DNA from 4 places in the Vibrio eleionomae genome. Region 3 is predicted to be linked to each of the others. Evidence: predicted binding sites of a transcription regulator. Region 3 holds the regulator's gene; each other region holds the start of a gene.
The links. Region 3 encodes CRP, which controls carbon source genes, mostly activating them, when cyclic AMP is high. Its sites were predicted from a motif close to TGTGANNNNNNTCACA; they were not measured.
Positions count from the first base shown of each region.

Region 1 (4,601 bases), on a different contig from region 3:
TAACAATGATACCTGCACCTGTGCCGCGATGAACGCTAATTAATATCGAATCTTGACAGTCTTGACTGGTACCAAAATAGTGCTCAGCTAGAGCCATTCCCCGGACGTCATTACCCACAAAACACTCGACGTGAAAGTGATTTTTAATGGTGTCTCCGATGGTCATGGTATCGATATCAACATGGGGCATATATTCAACAACGCCACTTTCTGGGTTCACTAGCCCGGGTAATGCAACCCCAATTGCAATAAGCTGTTTGATCTGAGTTTGTTGTTGGCTAATAAAAAACTCAATGAATTGGATGAGGCCCTCTACCAGTTGGGATTGGTCGGTATAGGGAAAGTCTTGACTAAGACTGGATAGCTGCTTACCACTGAGATCGTATAAACCAATCTCAATATAATCACGACCAAGTCTAACCGCGATAGAGTGGAAAAGAGTGACTTCTGTTTTCAAAGAAATCGCTCTGCGTCCACCCGTTGACGCTTGCTGCGCCACTTCTTTGATTAGACCGCGTTCTAATAGCTGGCGAGTAATCTTAGTGACGCTGGCAGGGGCTAATTGACTTACGTCTGCTACTTGAATTCGAGAAATAGGCCCATGTTGATCGATTAAGCGATATACCGCCGCGCTATTTAATTGTTTTACCAGATCTACGTTGCCTATTTGTCCGCCATTCATGCCTAGTTCTGCTCGTATTGTCCATTAACAATTGTCGCTTTGACTGTGAAGTCTCGATCGAAAATCGCTAGATTTGCCACCATGCCAGGTTTTATTTGGCCAAGCTTGTGATCTAAGCCAATGGCTCTAGCTGGATAAAGTGTGGCCATTCTGAGCGCTTCGTCTAAAGCGATACCTACATGCTCTACTGCATTTTCAATGGCTTTAATCATCGTTAACGCAGAGCCGCCAAGTGTGCCATGTTCATCAACACACTTACCATCTCGGTAATATACTTTTTTGCCCACAAAAATAAAGTAATCCATTTCAGCGCCTGCAGGAGCTGTGGCATCGGTCACTAATATCAACTTGTCTTGCTTGATTTTTTTTGCAATACGGATGTTGGCAAAGTCGACGTGAAAGCCATCAGCAATAATGCCAGTGTAGACATCTGGTGAGTCATAAACCGCGCCGACAGCGCCAGGTTCACGGCCAACAATTGAAGACATCGCGTTAAATAAGTGAGTCGCAAATGTCATACCGGACGCAAAACCTTCACGTGCTTGTTGGTAAGTGCAGTTGGTATGACCAAGGGAAACCACAATATTGGCGTTGGCTAACTGAGTGATATGTTGGTGATCGTTCACTTCTGGAGCCATGGTTACTTGTGCAATAACATCACTGTTTTTGCATAGGTAATCCACCATTTCTTGATTCGATGAACGAACATAATCAATATTGTGGATGCCTTTCTTTTCTGGGTTTAGGTAAGGTCCTTCCATATGCAGGCCTAATACTTGATTCGGCTTCGCTGACATATAACGGCGTGTGGTTTCAACCGCTTGACGCATATCCTCATCAGGAGAAGTGATGAAGGTGGGTAAAAAGCTGGTACATCCAGATTTCAGATTCGCTTTATGCATGATATCGAGAGCACTTTCAGAGATATCATCGTTAAACATGACCCCGCCACAACCATTAAGCTGTAAATCGATGAAGCCAGGGGAAACAATAGCACCTTCAAGATCAATTGTTTGGACATCTTCAGGTAGTTGTTGTTCAGGTACAATATTAGTGATCACATCGTTGTTTATAATCACTGCATAACCTTCTAATCTATCTTGCCCGGTATAAACAATGCCGTTGGTAAGTGCGTACTTCATTTGTTAATCCTTCATTTCTATATCTTAATCGACACAGAAAAAGCCTAGCTTTTTTATAGCCGGACTTTTACATACGTTGTGCCGTTATACCCAAAGCATCTCTGTCTAAATTTGCGTCATTTTTAACGCTATTTGGTGTTAACTGGCGCCAAACCCAGCTGGAAATGACTTGGGTATAAATGTTAATCGGAGGCTTTACCTTCTAGTTCCCTATAGGGGAGCTTAAATGACAATTATCCAATATAAATTGTTTAACTGTGAAAAGAATCAAAATATTTTTACTTTAGAATTCAATAAAATATAAAAATTCTAATCACTGACTGTCGTTATGGACACTTTTGTTTAATAGCGAAATAACTTTCAGTGTCACTGAGAAGTAATGAATAGCCGAGTAGTCAATACCTGACTTCCAGTTTACAACTTGCCATTAAGTTACCGTAACTTGACGGTATTTTACTCGGTAATGGATTTTATATTCATCAAGTTCAAATTTAGTATAGCGTAAAATATTGATATTTTATAATGTAAAATAAGTTATGACATAGTCTTCTTTTTTATGAGAATTCAATCAAATTAAAGTGATAGGTATCACATTTAAAAGGGTGAGTGGTTTGCTCGGTATGTTGTTCTGCTTACACTGAACCAACTAAATTGAATGACTAAAATAAGTTATAAGTTACACAAAAAGATGCGTGACAGCATTAAAGATACGGAAATCTAACTGGAGAGAAAATAAGTGAATATACTCGGATATGCACAAAAGCTCGGGAAGGCATTGATGCTGCCTATCGCGACTTTGCCTGTTGCGGCTTTATTACTTCGGCTTGGCCAAGGTGATTTGCTCGACATTCCTTTCATGGCGAACGCTGGTGGCGCCATTTTTGATCACCTTCCACTTTTATTTGGGCTCGGTATTGCCGTTGGTTTATCGGTAGATGGTGCTGGCGCTGCGGGTATTGCGGGCGCTGTTGCCTACTTTGTGGTAACGGCTACGGCAAAAACGATAGACGACTCTATCAATATGTCATTCTTCGGCGGTATATTCGCGGGGATCATTGCGGGCCACTCTTACAACGCTTTTTATAAAACATCTTTACCGCAATGGTTAGCGTTTTTCGCTGGTAAGCGCCTGGTGCCTATTATGGCGGGACTGTTCTCTTTAATTGCTGGTGCAATTTTAGGTGTGATTTGGCCTCCTATCCAAGGTGGCTTGGATGCATTAGCTCATGCTATTTCCTCATCGGGCTCTATTGGTCAATTTGCTTATGGGGTGTTAAATCGTGCACTGATTCCAGTTGGTTTACACCATGTTCTTAATTCATACTTTTGGTTTGGTATGGGTTCATGTCAAGAAGTGGTTGTGCATGGTGCGCATGCCGCAGCGAAAGCATTACCTTCATTGACCAAACTGTGTGTTGATCCAAGTATCGCGAAATCTTTGGTTGTTGGCGATATGCACACATTCCAATTTAAAAATGTAGTGACACCTGAAGTAACCGCTGTTGTTGACCGGGTGACAGACATTGTAAAAACCGGTGATCTAAATCGCTTCTTTGGTGGAGATTTAAGTGCTGGTACTTACATGAATGGTTTCTTCCCAGTGATGATGTTTGGTTTGCCCGGCGCTGCATTTGCGATGTACCTAGCCGCGCCAAAAGAAAAACGTACGGAAGTGGGGGGCATATTATTTTCTGTTGCGTTCTGTGCTTTTCTAACCGGTATCACTGAACCATTGGAATTCCTATTCGTATTTTTAGCACCGGCTCTTTATGCGATCCATGCTGTCTTTACGGGGTTATCTTTAGTTATTGCTAATATGTTTGGTACGCTAGACGGTTTTGGTTTCTCTGCCGGCTTACTTGATTTCGCTCTGAACTGGGGACTAGCAACCAAGCCATTTACTTTATTGCTGATTGGTATTGCTTTCTTCTTCTTGTATTTCTTTACGTTCAGCTTCGCGATTCGCTTCTTTAATTTGAAATCACCTGGTCGAGAGGAAGATCCGTCAGCAGCACCATCTCCCGCAGATAAAGGTCACGTTCCTGCTACAGACAATGGCATACTTGCCAAGCAGTATTTAAAGGCATTAGGTGGTCACGCTAACTTAGCAAATATTGATGCATGTATTACACGGTTACGTTTAACGGTGAATGATACTTCAGTGATTGATGAAAAAACGTTGAAACATCTTGGTGCCATGGGCGTAGTCAAATTAGGCGAAAATAACTTGCAGGTTATTCTGGGGCCGTTGGCAGAAATTATCGCTGGAGAGATGAACACGATCTCGCCAGATGAAGACTTATCCGATGTGACATTGCCATAAACGGCAATCAAGCATACTATGCTGCCCTCCCTAGTGGAGGGCTTTTTTGTAAAACAAAGTGGTTTATTTCAACGAATAGCGCTTTGAAAAGCAACAAACCATAAATAATCATAAGAAAAGCCATGCTTTTTATTGTGCATTACTTAATAATTGTGGATCATTAACCATAATAGTTTCTGTAGTGGTGGTGAAATAAACTGAAACCGCCATAAATCACAGAGAACTTTGTCTGACAATACTAAATAAACTTGAGGTGCTATAGATGAGTGAAGCTGAGGCTCGTCCATCGAACTTCATTCGCCAAATCATCGATAAAGATTTAGCGGATGGTAAACACACTAGCGTGCATACTCGTTTCCCACCGGAACCAAACGGTTATCTACACATTGGGCACGCAAAATCTATCTGTTTGAACTTTGGTATTGCTCAGGACTATCAGGGACAGTGTAACTTA
Region 1 is NZ_WEKT01000013.1:5,073-9,673, forward strand. It holds gene nagC (DNA-binding transcriptional regulator NagC) at 1-682, opposite strand, end outside; gene nagA (N-acetylglucosamine-6-phosphate deacetylase) at 685-1,824, opposite strand; gene nagE (N-acetylglucosamine-specific PTS transporter subunit IIBC) at 2,561-4,147, shown strand; gene glnS (glutamine--tRNA ligase) at 4,410-4,601, shown strand, end outside.
Region 1: a site for CRP is predicted at 2,402-2,417, ahead of nagE (N-acetylglucosamine-specific PTS transporter subunit IIBC). Genes of this name have one in related genera too.

Region 2 (4,601 bases), on a different contig from region 3:
TCGCGTTTAACTGTATTCCTCAAATCGATGATTTTATGGAAAACGGCTACACCAAAGAAGAAATGAAAATGGTGTGGGAAACAGAAAAGATTTTTGCAGACCAAAGCATTCGTGTGAATCCAACGTGTGTACGTGTTCCTGTCTTTTACGGGCATGCTGAAGCCGTGCATATTGAAACTTGTGCACCAATTGGTGCTGAGCAAGTGATTAACTTACTAGAGCAACAAGAAGGCATCGAGTTATTCCTTGGTGAAGAGTTTCCAACCCAAGTACGTGATGCTGGCGGTAAAGACCATGTAATGGTCGGACGTATTCGTGAAGATATCAGTCACCACAGTGGCATTAACATGTGGGTTGTTGCTGATAACGTACGTAAAGGTGCGGCAACAAACGCTGTACAAATTGCGGAAGTGTTGGTGAGAGATTACCTGTAACGAGATGCTTTTATCGGTATAAAAAAACCACCCGAGGGTGGTTTTTTTTATTTGTTGCCTTTGTGTGCTTTAGGGTTCTCTTTGCAAGAACCATCAGCACATTTGCCGTACAAGTAAAGACTGTGGTTAGTCAATTCTACGTTGTATTCAGCGGCAATTTCACGTTGACGACGTTCGATAACCTCGTCAGAGAATTCAATCACGGCACCACAATCTAGACACACGAGGTGGTCGTGGTGATGTTGTGTTGATAGTTCAAATACAGATTTACCACCTTCGAAGTGGTGGCGGGTCACGATACCTGCATCATCAAATTGGTTTAACACGCGATACACTGTCGCGAGACCAATTTCTTCGCCGAGATCTATCAATTTCTTGTAGAGCTCTTCAGCACTAATATGCTGGCACTCAGGTTGCTGTAATACTTCTAGAATCTTAAGCCTTGGAAGGGTTACTTTAAGACCAGCATCCTTTAGCGCTTGGTTGTTATCTGACATATAGTTTCCCGTTGATGATCTGCAGTAAATAACAGAAGTCAGTGTTGCCCGTATTATAGGTGAGTAGACCAAAACAATAAACCACGAAGTTCAAAGGGTTACTACTGAGTTTCGCGTTAAAAGTCATTTTTGTGCGAAATGTTAAGCAACCAATTCCGTATTTACTCTTAAGCTCATGTAAACTGTTACAGGTATCATTTAGCGTTAGACAACCGATTTTTCGATTGGTTTATTATAGCTAAATATTATAAAACACTAATATTAAATAATTTTTTTAGTAATTCGACTATCTGAGTTCTACCGCGTTATGTGTACGCTTCCTGCTTATTTAGGTGATTAATATTTGCTAACTTTCGTGTTTCTTTTATTTTTAATAGGTTTTACCAATGACATTAATAGGTAACACTTTTTAATTAAAAATAAACACTTCAGTTTAATTGCAAATAAAACTCGTTACAGTTTAGCATTGATTAAAAAGGTTGTGTGCGATGGAGTGCTAAATAACAGTAAAATTTATCGGTGTTTTACCCAAGATCAAATATGCCAGCACCTTCTTAAGGTTTAAGGTTATCTTACCTATATTGTAGTGAATTGAATGTTGTCATTCATTTTTATGGCTATGTTGGGATATATATTCTTCGCATAAGCTAATCCATGCTTCCGCCGTTTTTGAAACATAACGTTCTTTATGCCAAATAACGCCCAAACGCCATTCAATCGAAGGAGTAATGGGCTTCACTAAAACGCCTTGGTCGTGTATTCGCTGGCACAGTGGTTCTGGTAAAAACGCGACTCCAATCCCACTTTTTACCAAGGCCACTAAGAAGTCCCATTGGCTACTGCGTGCTAATACCTGAGGTTCAAAATGGGCTTGACGACATAAATGATGAATATAGTCACTTAAAGTAAACTCTTCAGTATATAAATAAAAAGGCTCATCTTTTAAAGACTCCCAACAAATTGTTTCATGGGAACGCCAGTGGTCATTATCGGGGAGTACAGCATTAACAGAGTAACCATCAAGAGGTAGGTTGGCTAAACAATGATTGTTATTTGGTGTGAGCATCGTCATTGCTACATCTAATTCACCATCAATTAACGCCTGTTCAATTTTTCTTCCACCATATTCCACAATGGTTAATTCAATGTTTGGATACATTTGACGATACCTGCGTATAATTCCGGCATATAAATGGCCGACCATTGGCGGGATCCCTAACCGTAAATGTCCCGTTTTTAGCTCATTTAAATCAATGAGCTCGGCTTTGAGTTGGTCCATTTGTTCAAGGATATGCAATGCTCGTTGGTAAACGACTTCACCACTATCTGTTAACCAAAAACGGCGACCATCTCGATGTAATAGCGGTTGAGTAATGGATTGCTCCAAATTACGAATCATTTTACTGATGGTAGGTTGAGTAACATACAAGCGTTCAGACGCTTTAGTAAAACTTTTTTGATTAACTAATTCGACAAAATAGCGCAGTGCTTTGATGTCCATAACACAACCTTAAACGGATTTTTAATGTATGCCATTTTGGCATGTTTTTGATAATAAAAATTCATTTTATGATGGTTTAGGGCATCCTTATACTGTGATTGAATTCACAAAATGGATATGAATAGCAATGAATAAAATGGGTGGTAGCTTACTGACGATCTTTCAGATTGTCGTGCTTTCAGGGATTTGGTTTGCCGCAGATTATTTGGTTAAATTGCTGCATTTGCCTTTACCATCTAACTTAACAGGAATGTTGCTGTTGCTAATTTTGGTGTTTAGCAAAATGGTTAACGTTAACTGGTTACGTAGAGGGGCGACTTGGTTATTGGCTGAGATGTTGTTGTTCTTTGTTCCTGCTGTCGTGGCTGTGGTGAATTACCAGCAGTTGATGGAACAAGAGGGGTTGCAGATTATCGCAGTGTTAGTGCTTAGCACGATCCTCGTTATCGCAATCACAGCGTTGGTCGTTGATAGAATTTATCGCTTAGAATTGAGTTTGTCACGACGCAAGAGTAACCGTCATGCTTTAGCTAAGGCAGGCCGCTAAAATGGATTTTTTGTCTCATTATGGGTTAGGTGCGCTTTGTTTCATTATGACCGTCTTATTTTACTATGCGAGTAAGTGGGCGTATGGTCATAAACGCACAATTTTTTTAATGCCTCTGTTTTTGTCGCCACTATTATTAGTGCTAGTGGTAATGTGTTTTCATATACCGTATCAATCTTATATTGAGGACTCGCACTGGCTCTTATGGATGCTTGGTCCTGCAACAGTCGCATTTGCTATTCCTGTTTATGATAATCGTGAATTAATCTATCGCCATTGGTTGTCACTTTCTGTTGGTGTTTGCGTGTCGGTATTAGTTGCTGTGAGCAGTACCGTTCTGTTAGCAAGATTGTTTCATTTACCAGAAATTTTGCAACGTAGCTTAGCTATGCGTTCAATTACCACGCCGTTTGCTGTTGAAGCAACGAAGTCGGTAGGTGGAAAAACAGATTTAGCGGCTTTATTTGTGGTGATGACAGGTTTAATTGGGATGGCTGTTGGTGAAGGTATCCTAACGATTTTATCTATCCGTTCTCGATTAGGGAAAGGGGTGAGCCTTGGTGCTTCTGCGCATGGTGCGGGAACGGCGAAGGCTTACCAAATTGGCAGTTCTGAAGGAGTAGTATCGAGTGTAGTTATGATGATTGCTGGCATGGTTACGGTTTTGTTAGCACCATTTCTAGGGCCTATTTTATGGTAATAGGGTAGAGTGCATTCATTCTCGATGAGCAAGAGATCCCCTGCGAGGCAGGGGATCTTTTTATTAATCTTCAAGCTCAGCAAGACACATTTCTTCGTATACTTGGTTTACCCAAGCTGAAACGCGTTGTTCAGTCAATTCAGGTTGACGATCTTCATCGATACATAAGCCGACAAAGTGGTTTTCATCAACAAGTGCTTTAGACGCTTCAAATTCATAGCCTTCAGTTGGCCATTCACCAACAATCGTACCGCCTTTTGCTTCTACGATGTCGCGAATAGTTCCCATCGCATCACAGAAGTATTCAGCGTAATCTTCTTGGTCACCACAACCAAAGATAGCCACTAATTTTGTAGAAAAATCAATTGCTTCTAGTTCTGGGAAGAAATCATCCCAATCGCATTGTGCTTCGCCGTAATACCAAGTAGGGATACCTAAAAGCAGCAGATCAAAATTATCGATGTCTTCTTTACTGCTTTTGGCGATGTCTTGTACGTGAACAAGTTTTTCACCCAGCTTTTTCTGAATCATCTTTGCAACAGCTTCGGTGTTACCTGTATCGCTACCAAAGAAGATACCTACACTTGCCATAAAATCATTACCTTTAAATTGTTATGGGTTGTTTCTCTGCGGTTGTGACCAACTGGTAGCAAACCGTGAGCGACAACTCAGTTGATGCGCGGATATATTATCTACCTTGCAACAACCTGGAAAAGAAAACCATAGAGTTTGATGACAGTTGCGACATGCTTGGTCACAGCATCTATTGACTGTACAAGTCAACCTATATGTCGGTCAACGTAGATTAAGCACTGCACGGTCAAACCGTATGGCTATCCCGGATGTCAATTTTCTGGGCGCACTATACCATTGTTAATCTACAAAGTTAATGTACCGATTATGCCCATTTCTGAGTCAATAA
Region 2 is NZ_WEKT01000003.1:65,702-70,302, forward strand. It holds gene F9817_RS02560 (aspartate-semialdehyde dehydrogenase) at 1-434, shown strand, start outside; gene fcrX (ferric iron uptake transcriptional regulator FcrX) at 482-931, opposite strand; gene F9817_RS02570 (LysR family transcriptional regulator) at 1,533-2,432, opposite strand; gene F9817_RS02575 (CidA/LrgA family protein) at 2,560-2,979, shown strand; gene F9817_RS02580 (LrgB family protein) at 2,981-3,679, shown strand; gene fldA (flavodoxin FldA) at 3,743-4,270, opposite strand.
Region 2: a site for CRP is predicted at 2,526-2,541, ahead of F9817_RS02575 (CidA/LrgA family protein). Genes of this name have one in related genera too.

Region 3 (4,601 bases):
CTAGCTTTACTCAGTTTAGGGCAACAGCCGCGAAGGCAGCCGTGAATCATGAGAACCATAGTGTCATGTTAGCCCCTGATGTTGCCGCTGCTTTACAGGTACAAGACGATGATTTCGTCCGGGTGTTAGCACAATAACGAGGAGTAAGTCATGACAGTAAACCAATTGTTTGACAGCTTATGGCTGGATTACACCACGCGCTTGTGTCCGTCGGCAGAAAAGGTTCACCACTTATTACAGGAAGACACGCCACTTATTAATGATCATATTGCTCTGAGAACGTTTAAAAGCAATCACTTAGGTATTGAAGCGCTGGCAAAAACGTTTATTGCATTGGGTTATGAGATGGGCGGTGAATATCATTTTCGGGAGAAAAAGCTCTATGCTCGGCACTACCAACATCCGGATCCAAGCTTACCGAAAGTGTTCATTAGTGAATTATTAGTGGAACAATTAACGTTGGAAGCCCAACAAATTATTGCGTCGCTATTGGAGCAAAGTGAAGAGTTAGATATAGCATCAGGGGCATTTTTGTATCGAGGGCGACCTTGGTCTATAACCATTGATGACTATAAGCAGCTAGCTTTAGAGAGTGAATATGCCAGTTGGCTCGCTGCGCATGGATATGGTGCTAATCATTTTACAGTGAGTGTGAACCAGCTAAACGCATTTGATGAGGTAAGCACTGTAAATGCATTCTTGCGTCAGCAAGGGTTTGCTATCAACCAATCTGGTGGTGATGTTAAAGGTTCACCAGAAGTGTGTTTAGAGCAATCCTCCACGCTTGCAGATACGGTGAATGTGGCATTTAGTGATGGCGTATTGTCGATTCCCGGTGGCTTTTATGAATTTGCTAAACGTTATCAGCAACCGGATGGTCAACTCTATCAAGGGTTCGTTGAAGCATCCGCCAATAAGATTTTTGAAAGTACTCATCGGCAACGCTGAGTCAGCTTTCTTGGATTACCCACTAAGAAAAAGCCACCTGCGAAAGGTGGCTTTACATATTCATATGCTTGTTAAAAAGAATTAACGTGTGCCGTATACCACGATAGTTTTACCGTGTGCGGAAATAAGGTTTTGTTCTTCAAGCATTTTAAGAATACGACCAACAGTTTCGCGAGAACAACCCACGATTTGACCGATTTCTTGACGAGTAATTTTAATTTGCATACCGTCTGGGTGAGTCATTGCATCTGGCTGTTTCGCTAGATTCAATAGTGTTTGTGCAATGCGGCCAGTTACGTCAAGGAATGCAAGATCACCAACTTTTTGGCTAGTAACTTGTAGACGACGTGCCATTTGCCCTGATAAACGCATTAGAATATCTGGGTTTACTTGGATTAACTGACGGAATTTCTTAAATGAAATTTCTGCCACTTCACATGGTGATTTAGCACGAACCCAGGCTGTACGCTCTTGACCTTCTTCGAAAAGACCAAGTTCGCCGATAAAATCACCCTGATTTAGATAGGAAAGAATCATCTCCTTACCTTCTTCATCTTTGATCAATACCGCAACAGAACCTTTGACGATGTAATACAACGTTTCTGCCTTTTCACCCGCGTGTATCAAAGTGCTCTTTGATGGGTATTTGTGAATATGACAGTGTGAAAGAAACCACTCTAATGTTGGGTCTGTTTGAGGTTTACCTAGAACCATAATATCTCACTTCCTCTGCAGGGTACGCTTGCCGCTATCCATAATTTAGCGAAGCCTTATTCAGGCTTACTAGAATAAGAAGAGTTTGGATTCACTGCAAGTTATCTTGTTTCCGTTAAAGAATAGTATCCTTTTTCACTTCGAATTTCTTGACTTTAATCGTGTCGTTTGGCCGAATTTTTGCGCAAAAACGTGCTTATGATCACGGTATGAAAAGTAAGCGAAATTCGTGTGTGATGAATCAACCAATTTTACCGCTTTCTATGAGTTGTTGCAGGATCGGTCTCACGATTAATTCCATTGCAAAACTCATTTTTCCCCCAGGAACAACAATGGTGTTATGCCGAGACATAAAGGATCCATCTATCATTGCTAGCAAGTAGGGAAAATCGACATTTTTTATCCCGCGAAGTCTGATTACGACAAAACTTTCATCTAAACTTGGAATGCCCTTCGCATTTAATGGGTTTGACGTATCTACTGTGGGTACTCGCTGAAAATTGATATGAGTACGAGAAAACTGCGGGGTAATATAATTTAAATAATCATCCATCGAGCGTACGATGGAATCCATCACTGCTTCTCGAGAATGCCCACGATCTCGGGTATCTCGAACGTACTTTTGAATCCACTCTAAGTTAACAATCGGTACCATACCGATCAGAAAATCAACATGTTGTGACACATTGACGTCACCATCGACGACACCACCGTGTAGTCCTTCGTAAAAAAGCACATCGGTATTACTTGGAATATCTTGCCAAGGTGTAAAGGTGCCAGGCATTTGGTTGTATGGTACAGCTTCATCAAAGGTATGAAGATAGCGACGTATTTGGCCTGTTCCGCTTTTTCCATATTGGCGGAAAAAGTCTTCTAATGCAGGAAAGTTATTAGCCTGAGGGCCAAAATAGCTGATATGGCGGCCTTGTTCACGAGCTTTACGAATTTCGACATCCATTTCTGGACGAGTAAAACGGTGAAAGCTATCGCCTTCAACCCAAGCAGGTTGCACCGACATCATATTGAACATTTTTCGGAACGCTTCCGAAGTTGTTGTTGTTCCGGCTCCTGATGAACCTGTTACAGCAATAATGGGGTGTTTCGCTGACATGACAAACCTTGTCTAGTGATCCTGAACAGGAAATTCCTAATAGTGGATTCACTATAGCATGGAATTTCCAACCTTTTTGGGGATTTACTGATGCTTAAGCTTTATGTCTACAGTTTCATGTAATTCGGAATAAAATACTACCGCATCTCCCGTTTGGATTTGATGCTTTACCTGATCGACTTTCTGTTGCAGTGGTATTTCATGGTCACCGTAATCGGTTCCTTCACGTAGGACGAACTCGCGAATCAAATTTTCAAGTGTCTCTGGATCAATTTGCTGCCAAGGAACAATCATTCTTCACCTCTGTTTTTTTCTGAAGTCATTATACCTCAGTTAGCTAGAGATATTCTTGATAGTATTGGGGGAGTGTTTCTTCTAACCACATTTTGGGTTGGTTCCAGCTGCCCGTAATAAACCCTACATGCCCACCATGCTCAGTCAGCTGATAATCCAAATTTTTGGGTAGCGTGAAGGTTGGAATGATTTCATCAGTCATGAATGGGTCATCTTGTGCTTGAATCAGTCGCGTTGGAATGGTGATATCAGGTAAGCGCTGTAACCCTGAACAGCGTTGATAGTAATCTTGCGCATCGCGAAAACCATGCAGTGGGGCGGTAATCAAATCATCAAAATCGATAAGCCGTGTGACTTGTTTTATTTGGGCTGCAGTAATACCTAATGCTTCTTTCATCTTCTGGTGCTTAAGGAGCGCAGTGTTTTTTAGCGAGCTAAGTAAGTAATTGCGATACAAGCGAGAGAAACCACGTTCAATACGTTGGGAACACGCGCCTAATTCCAGTGGGGCTGAGATGATAGTGGCTCCCGATACGATGGGATCATCATTGTATTGGGCTAAATAGTTCACCAGCATATTGCCACCGAGTGAAACACCTGTTGCGATAATTGGGCGATTAGGACAACGTTCACGAACATATTCTAATACTTGCCGTGCATCTCCGGTTTCACCCGAGTGGTAAGCTCGGGCAAGATTATTTGGCCGTCCACTACAGCCACGAAAGTGCATCATCACACTGAGCCAGCCCTGTTTCGCAAAAGCGTTCATCAAGCCGTGAGCATATGGGCTGAAAAAACTCCCTTCCAATCCATGAAAAAGCACAAAAACTGGTTTGGTAAGGGATTCGAGTTGACGGTAATCTTCACTCCAAACAAGATCGAGAAAATCACCGTCGGGTGTATCTATGGTTTGCCAGTGTGGTGATAGTAGTGGCTTACGGCGAAATAAACGCGGCAGCAAAGTTTGTAAGTGAGCGTTAGTTATGCCGTGAGCAGCAATAAATGAAGGCATGGTATGCACCTGAATCAAGAAACAACGAATTAGGATTTAGAAGAGAAAGGCTCAATAGGTTTGGAAAAAATACGACCTAAGTGCTCCGCACCTAGATGACGACAATAACGAGCGGCGAGAGCAGGAGTATCTGTCGTGGCAAGGGAAAGATTGGCGATACAGTGAACCAAATCAGACTGCTGTTGTTTTTCTAATTGTAATTCAAACTGCAATGCTTCGCGGTATAAGGTTTCGGGAACGGATAGCTTCAGCTTTCGCCTCAGTTCCCGATAGCTATGCAGCAAGGTTTCTGAACTACTCAAACAGTCTGAAACGGTTGGCCAGTCGTGCTCGGCAAACGTTAACTTCTCTTCATCAAGCCATTTCAATAGCAGCAATAAGTTAACGTTGCCGTGGAAATTATTCTGTAGGCTTAAACACGCTTCTTTCACCTCGCGCACGCTGTAATACTGGAGGCTAAATTGCCACAAGCGTTCGAGCGTTAAGGTGGTCGTGACGTGTTTTTGGCTCATCAGATATTAA
Region 3 is NZ_WEKT01000004.1:102,390-106,990, forward strand. It holds gene astA (arginine N-succinyltransferase) at 1-137, shown strand, start outside; gene F9817_RS03710 (DUF1338 domain-containing protein) at 151-948, shown strand; gene crp (cAMP-activated global transcriptional regulator CRP) at 1,030-1,662, opposite strand; gene F9817_RS03720 (phosphoribulokinase) at 1,904-2,773, opposite strand; gene F9817_RS03725 (YheU family protein) at 2,858-3,067, opposite strand; gene F9817_RS03730 (hydrolase) at 3,111-4,079, opposite strand; gene F9817_RS03735 (TIGR02444 family protein) at 4,109-4,591, opposite strand; gene F9817_RS03740 (ABC transporter ATP-binding protein) at 4,591-4,601, opposite strand, start outside.

Region 4 (4,601 bases), on a different contig from region 3:
CTCTCGATTTGTCGACAACACCGCAGCGCAACTCACCATCAACTGATGTTTGGTGAAAACAACCACGATCAAGCGTTAGAACTAGAGCACCAACTGCAGCAACATGTCACTCATTTGATTCATATTGCAAACCTTGATACTAAGCCGATGTATCGTATTTTGCAGCGTAAACTTGAAGTGCTAACTCAAGATTGGCAAGACCGCTCTGTTGCTCGTAATCAAATGTTACACGGGCGAGCGATTAGGCACTGTATGTTCCTACTTGATGAAGTGATCTTGGCATGGCTATTAGAGGCTGGAAGGGAAGATCTTTCAGATGAGTACCACATTAACTGGCAACAAGTGATTGATGCAATGGATGCCTTAACTCAATTGCGCATCACCATTGATGTATTGGAAAAACCTAATGACAAAAAGCGCTTTTTCCTCAACGCTGGGTCAGTTTACCGAAAAGTCACGCAACTCTCGATGATCAGCAGTCTAACCATCGCCTCACCACATTGTGCCAAGGCGCTGCGACAGCTCCTCACATTCGAGCACCAGAACTCTCCTTTACCTTCAGCAGAAGAACTCTACGCTGTGACGACAGCTTTATCTCTGGCAATCGCGCAAGTGTATGACCATATGCTCAGCGAACTGATCGAAACCTTATATATTCCCTTGCCTAAGTTAGTTTTAGCATAAGACAATCAAAAAAGGCTTGGTAAACCAAGCCTTTCTCTGTCATTAATGAATTAAGCGAGTAATTCGCGCGCTGCATCCACCACCACTTGAATTGCACGAGTTTCTGCCAATTTCAGTGTTTCATGGTCAGGGGTTTCTTTTTGTGTACGGTTGATAATAACGCCGGCCACACACCCAGCTTTCAGACCAGAACTGGCGCACATAGTCAGTAAGGTTGCCGATTCCATCTCAAAGTTTAATACGCCCATTTCTTGCCACTCTTTCATTGAGCCTTGAAAACGACGGACTACTCGACCAGTAAACGTGTCATAACGCTCTTGCCCTGGATAGAACGTATCACTGGATGCTGTTACACCGGTATGAACATTTGCACCACTCGCTACTGCGGCTTTCTTCATTGCAGTGGCTACATCAAAATCAGCAACGGCTGGAAATTCCATTGGAGCAAAGTGCAGACTTGCGCCATCTAGGCGAACAGAACCTGTCGTTACAATCATATCACCCACATTAACGTGTGGTTGAATTGCGCCAGTGGTACCGACGCGAAGGAATGTTCGTACACCCAGTTGCGCTAATTCTTCCACAGCGATCGACGTTGATGGTCCACCAATACCAGTAGAACAGACAACAACCGATTGACCGTCTAGTTGGCCACGATACAGTGTGTATTCACGTTGACTTGCTAGAAATTGAGGGTTCTCGAGTAAGTTAGCAATTTTTTCTACACGAGCAGGATCACCAGGAATGATCGCAAGTGTTGCATCTTGTAAATCTTCTTTTGTGACACCTAAATGGAATACAGCTTGAGTCATAAAAAATACTCCTTATTACGGCTTGTTTTTAGCTCTGATTTTTTTGGGTACCAGATAACTGTATCCGACCCATCATTTTTAAAAACCGATGATTATCACAAAAATAAAAGCAACAATTTTTATATTTACACACTAATGTGATAAATATCACACTAATTCATTGGTAAAGACAAAAATAAAAGCACAGTAAGCACTGTGCTTTTGAGTATAGTCATGAATCGCAAGCCTTAGTCGTCTGCTTTAAAACGCAGTAAACGCAATGCATTCAACGTCACTAATGCAGTCGCTCCGCTGTCAGCTAATACCGCTAACCACAAGCCGGTAATACCGCACAAACTCGTTACGAGAAAAATCGCCTTCAATCCCAAAGCTAAGGTAATGTTTTGCCTGATGTTAGCCAATGTTGCTTGAGATAAAGCAATCATAGTAGGAATACCGGATAATCGATTGTGCGTTAAAGCCGCATCTGCCGTCTCTAGTGCAACATCACTGCCTTCCCCCATCGCGATGGCTACACTGGCAGATTTCATCGCTGGCGCATCATTAATACCATCACCTACCATCGCTACATGGCCTTGTTGTGCCATATTTCTTACCCAATCCACTTTATCTGCTGGCAACAATTGCGCTTGATACTCTAGATTCAATTGCTCGGCCATTCCCGCTGCGCAACGTTGATTGTCACCCGTCAGCATCACGCTTGAAATGCCCATTGACGTTAACTTGTGCACCGCCTTTTGCGCATCGTCACGCAACTGATCTTGCCAGGATATGATCCCTACAACCTCAGACGCTATTTGAAGATACACAACGGTTTTACCTTGTAACTCCAGCCGTTCAACGATGGATTGAGCATGTTCATCCACTAAATGACTATGGCGAGGGGCGAGGAGCTGTACCTTTTGCCCATTAACAACACCAGATACCCCTTTCCCCGCTTGAGCGCTTTTATTGTTAGCCTCAGGGAGTGGTATTTTCTGGCCTTCAACGTAATTAACTAATGCCTTGGCTAAAGGGTGAACAGAGCCTTGTTCTACTGCAGCGGCATACTGCAATATTTTTTCCTCAGTTTCGTTCCCCAATGTTATAACGTCAGTCACTTGAGGTTGGCCTTGGGTTAACGTTCCCGTTTTATCAAACGCAATCGTTTTAATTCGTCCCAATTGTTCGAGTGCAGCACCACCTTTAATCAGTGCACCATACCGAGCCGCCGTTGCTAACCCAGAGGTTATCGCGGCAGGCGTTGAAATCACGAGCGCACATGGGCAAGCTATCAATAACGTCGCCAAACCTCGATAGAGCCATGTATCCCACGGTTGAGAGAATATAAGTGGCGGAATCAAAACCACCGCTAAGGCAACTCCCATCATCATCGGTGTATACCAACGGCTGAATTTATCAAGAAATCGCTCCAAAGGTGCCTTACGTGATTCTGCGTCTTCAATCATATGCAGAATACGATCGATGGCATTTTCCCCTTGGCGAGAGGTGACACGTACCTGAATGACCCGATCGACGACGACCCCACCAGCCGATAGCGACTCACCTTGCTGGCGCTCTGCCGGAACAGATTCGCCGGTTAACGCACTTTCATCAATCGCGGCAGCCGTTGTCAATAAAATGCCATCCGCAGGTAAACGACCTCCAGGAGAAACTTCAATCACATCACCAAGGTTTAAACTTGCCACATCTACGTTAATGCGTTGCCCATCGATAATTTTTGTTGCTTGTTCTGGCAATAATTTCATTAAAGATTGAACACCACTACGAGCCTTTTCTGCTGCAAGTCCTTCAAGACGTTCCCCTATTAAGAAGAGAAAAATAACCATCGCAGCTTCTGTGTATGCACCGAGATATAAAGCACCGAGGCATGCTACTGTCATCAGTGTTTCTATCGTAAACGGAGAACCCGATTGCGCACCTCTCAACGCACTTTTTGCTATCGGCAATAACCCCGCGATACAAACGATAACATCAACCCACTGTCCTAATTCTCTATGCCAGTTTCCTATTAAAGCACCAAATAAAATACCAATGCCTATCACTATGATTTGTTGTGTATCGCGCTGACGATACCAAGGCGTATTCTCAGACTTATGCGAGTGAGTGGCTTGATTTAAGTTATGAACATCGTAACCAGTGCGTTGGACGACGCTTTCAATGGCTTGCTCTGTTGCTGGCTGGTTGTACTCGACAACTAACTTCTCAGTGCTAAAAACTACCTTGGCAGAGACGATATCGGTTAATTGATTAACAGCAGTTTCTACTTTTCTTGCACAAGAAGGACAGTCCATCCCCACCACACGCCAACTCGATTGATATTTTCCCAGATGCCGGGCAGGGTCTTCGTCGCCTCCACTATCCCCTGCTAAGGAATCCGTAGAGCAAGTCGCGCCAACATGAGATTCACTACTGGATGTCCCCATAGGACGAATCGATAGTATCTTAGGTGAAGAGTGGCAGCATGAGTCATTTCGCTGCGCAGGTTGGCTATGTTTAGTAGAGCAACATTCTGAATGTTTAGAACACATAATAAGTCTCCTTATCAATTAACTCCCTAAAGCATACAGCTTGGAGTTAACTCTAAGGTCAAGCTATTTATATGGCCCAATCACATTGAAAAGAAATAAAAAAGGAGCTTGATATACCCAAATGACCTCAAGATGCAGGATTCAGAGCTTCATCAACGAGCCTAGATCAAGCTCAATCAAGGCAGGAATGGTCATTCCCTTTCAACGTGATTGAGCACAGAAATAGGTTTGTTGATGAGCTCCCAAAGGGCGAGTTTTATTCGCTCCTAGGCTGTGTTACTGATTTTTAACGTAGAATGACTATGTCTTCAAATCAGTGCCTTGCCTAAGAGCGAATACATTCTCGCTGAAACAGCATCTTGAGGTTACTTGGGTATAGCTCCCTTAGATAAGTTATTTCCCATGATTAAACAGGGTGCTGGAAACAGGATGCGAGATTTTTCCCTAAAGCTTTTAATACTTCACTGCGTGAAATCATTCCCAACAATTTTCCGTTATCGACGACTGGATACGCTTTGGGTTTACCCACTTGCATTAGATCGGCCAATTCGATAATCGTCATATCAGGAGAAAC
Region 4 is NZ_WEKT01000013.1:43,868-48,468, reverse strand. It holds gene F9817_RS09545 (hypothetical protein) at 1-684, shown strand, start outside; gene udp (uridine phosphorylase) at 735-1,496, opposite strand; gene F9817_RS09535 (zinc/cadmium/mercury/lead-transporting ATPase) at 1,724-4,027, opposite strand; gene F9817_RS09530 (CBS domain-containing protein) at 4,434-4,601, opposite strand, start outside.
Region 4: a site for CRP is predicted at 1,633-1,648, ahead of udp (uridine phosphorylase). Genes of this name have one in related genera too.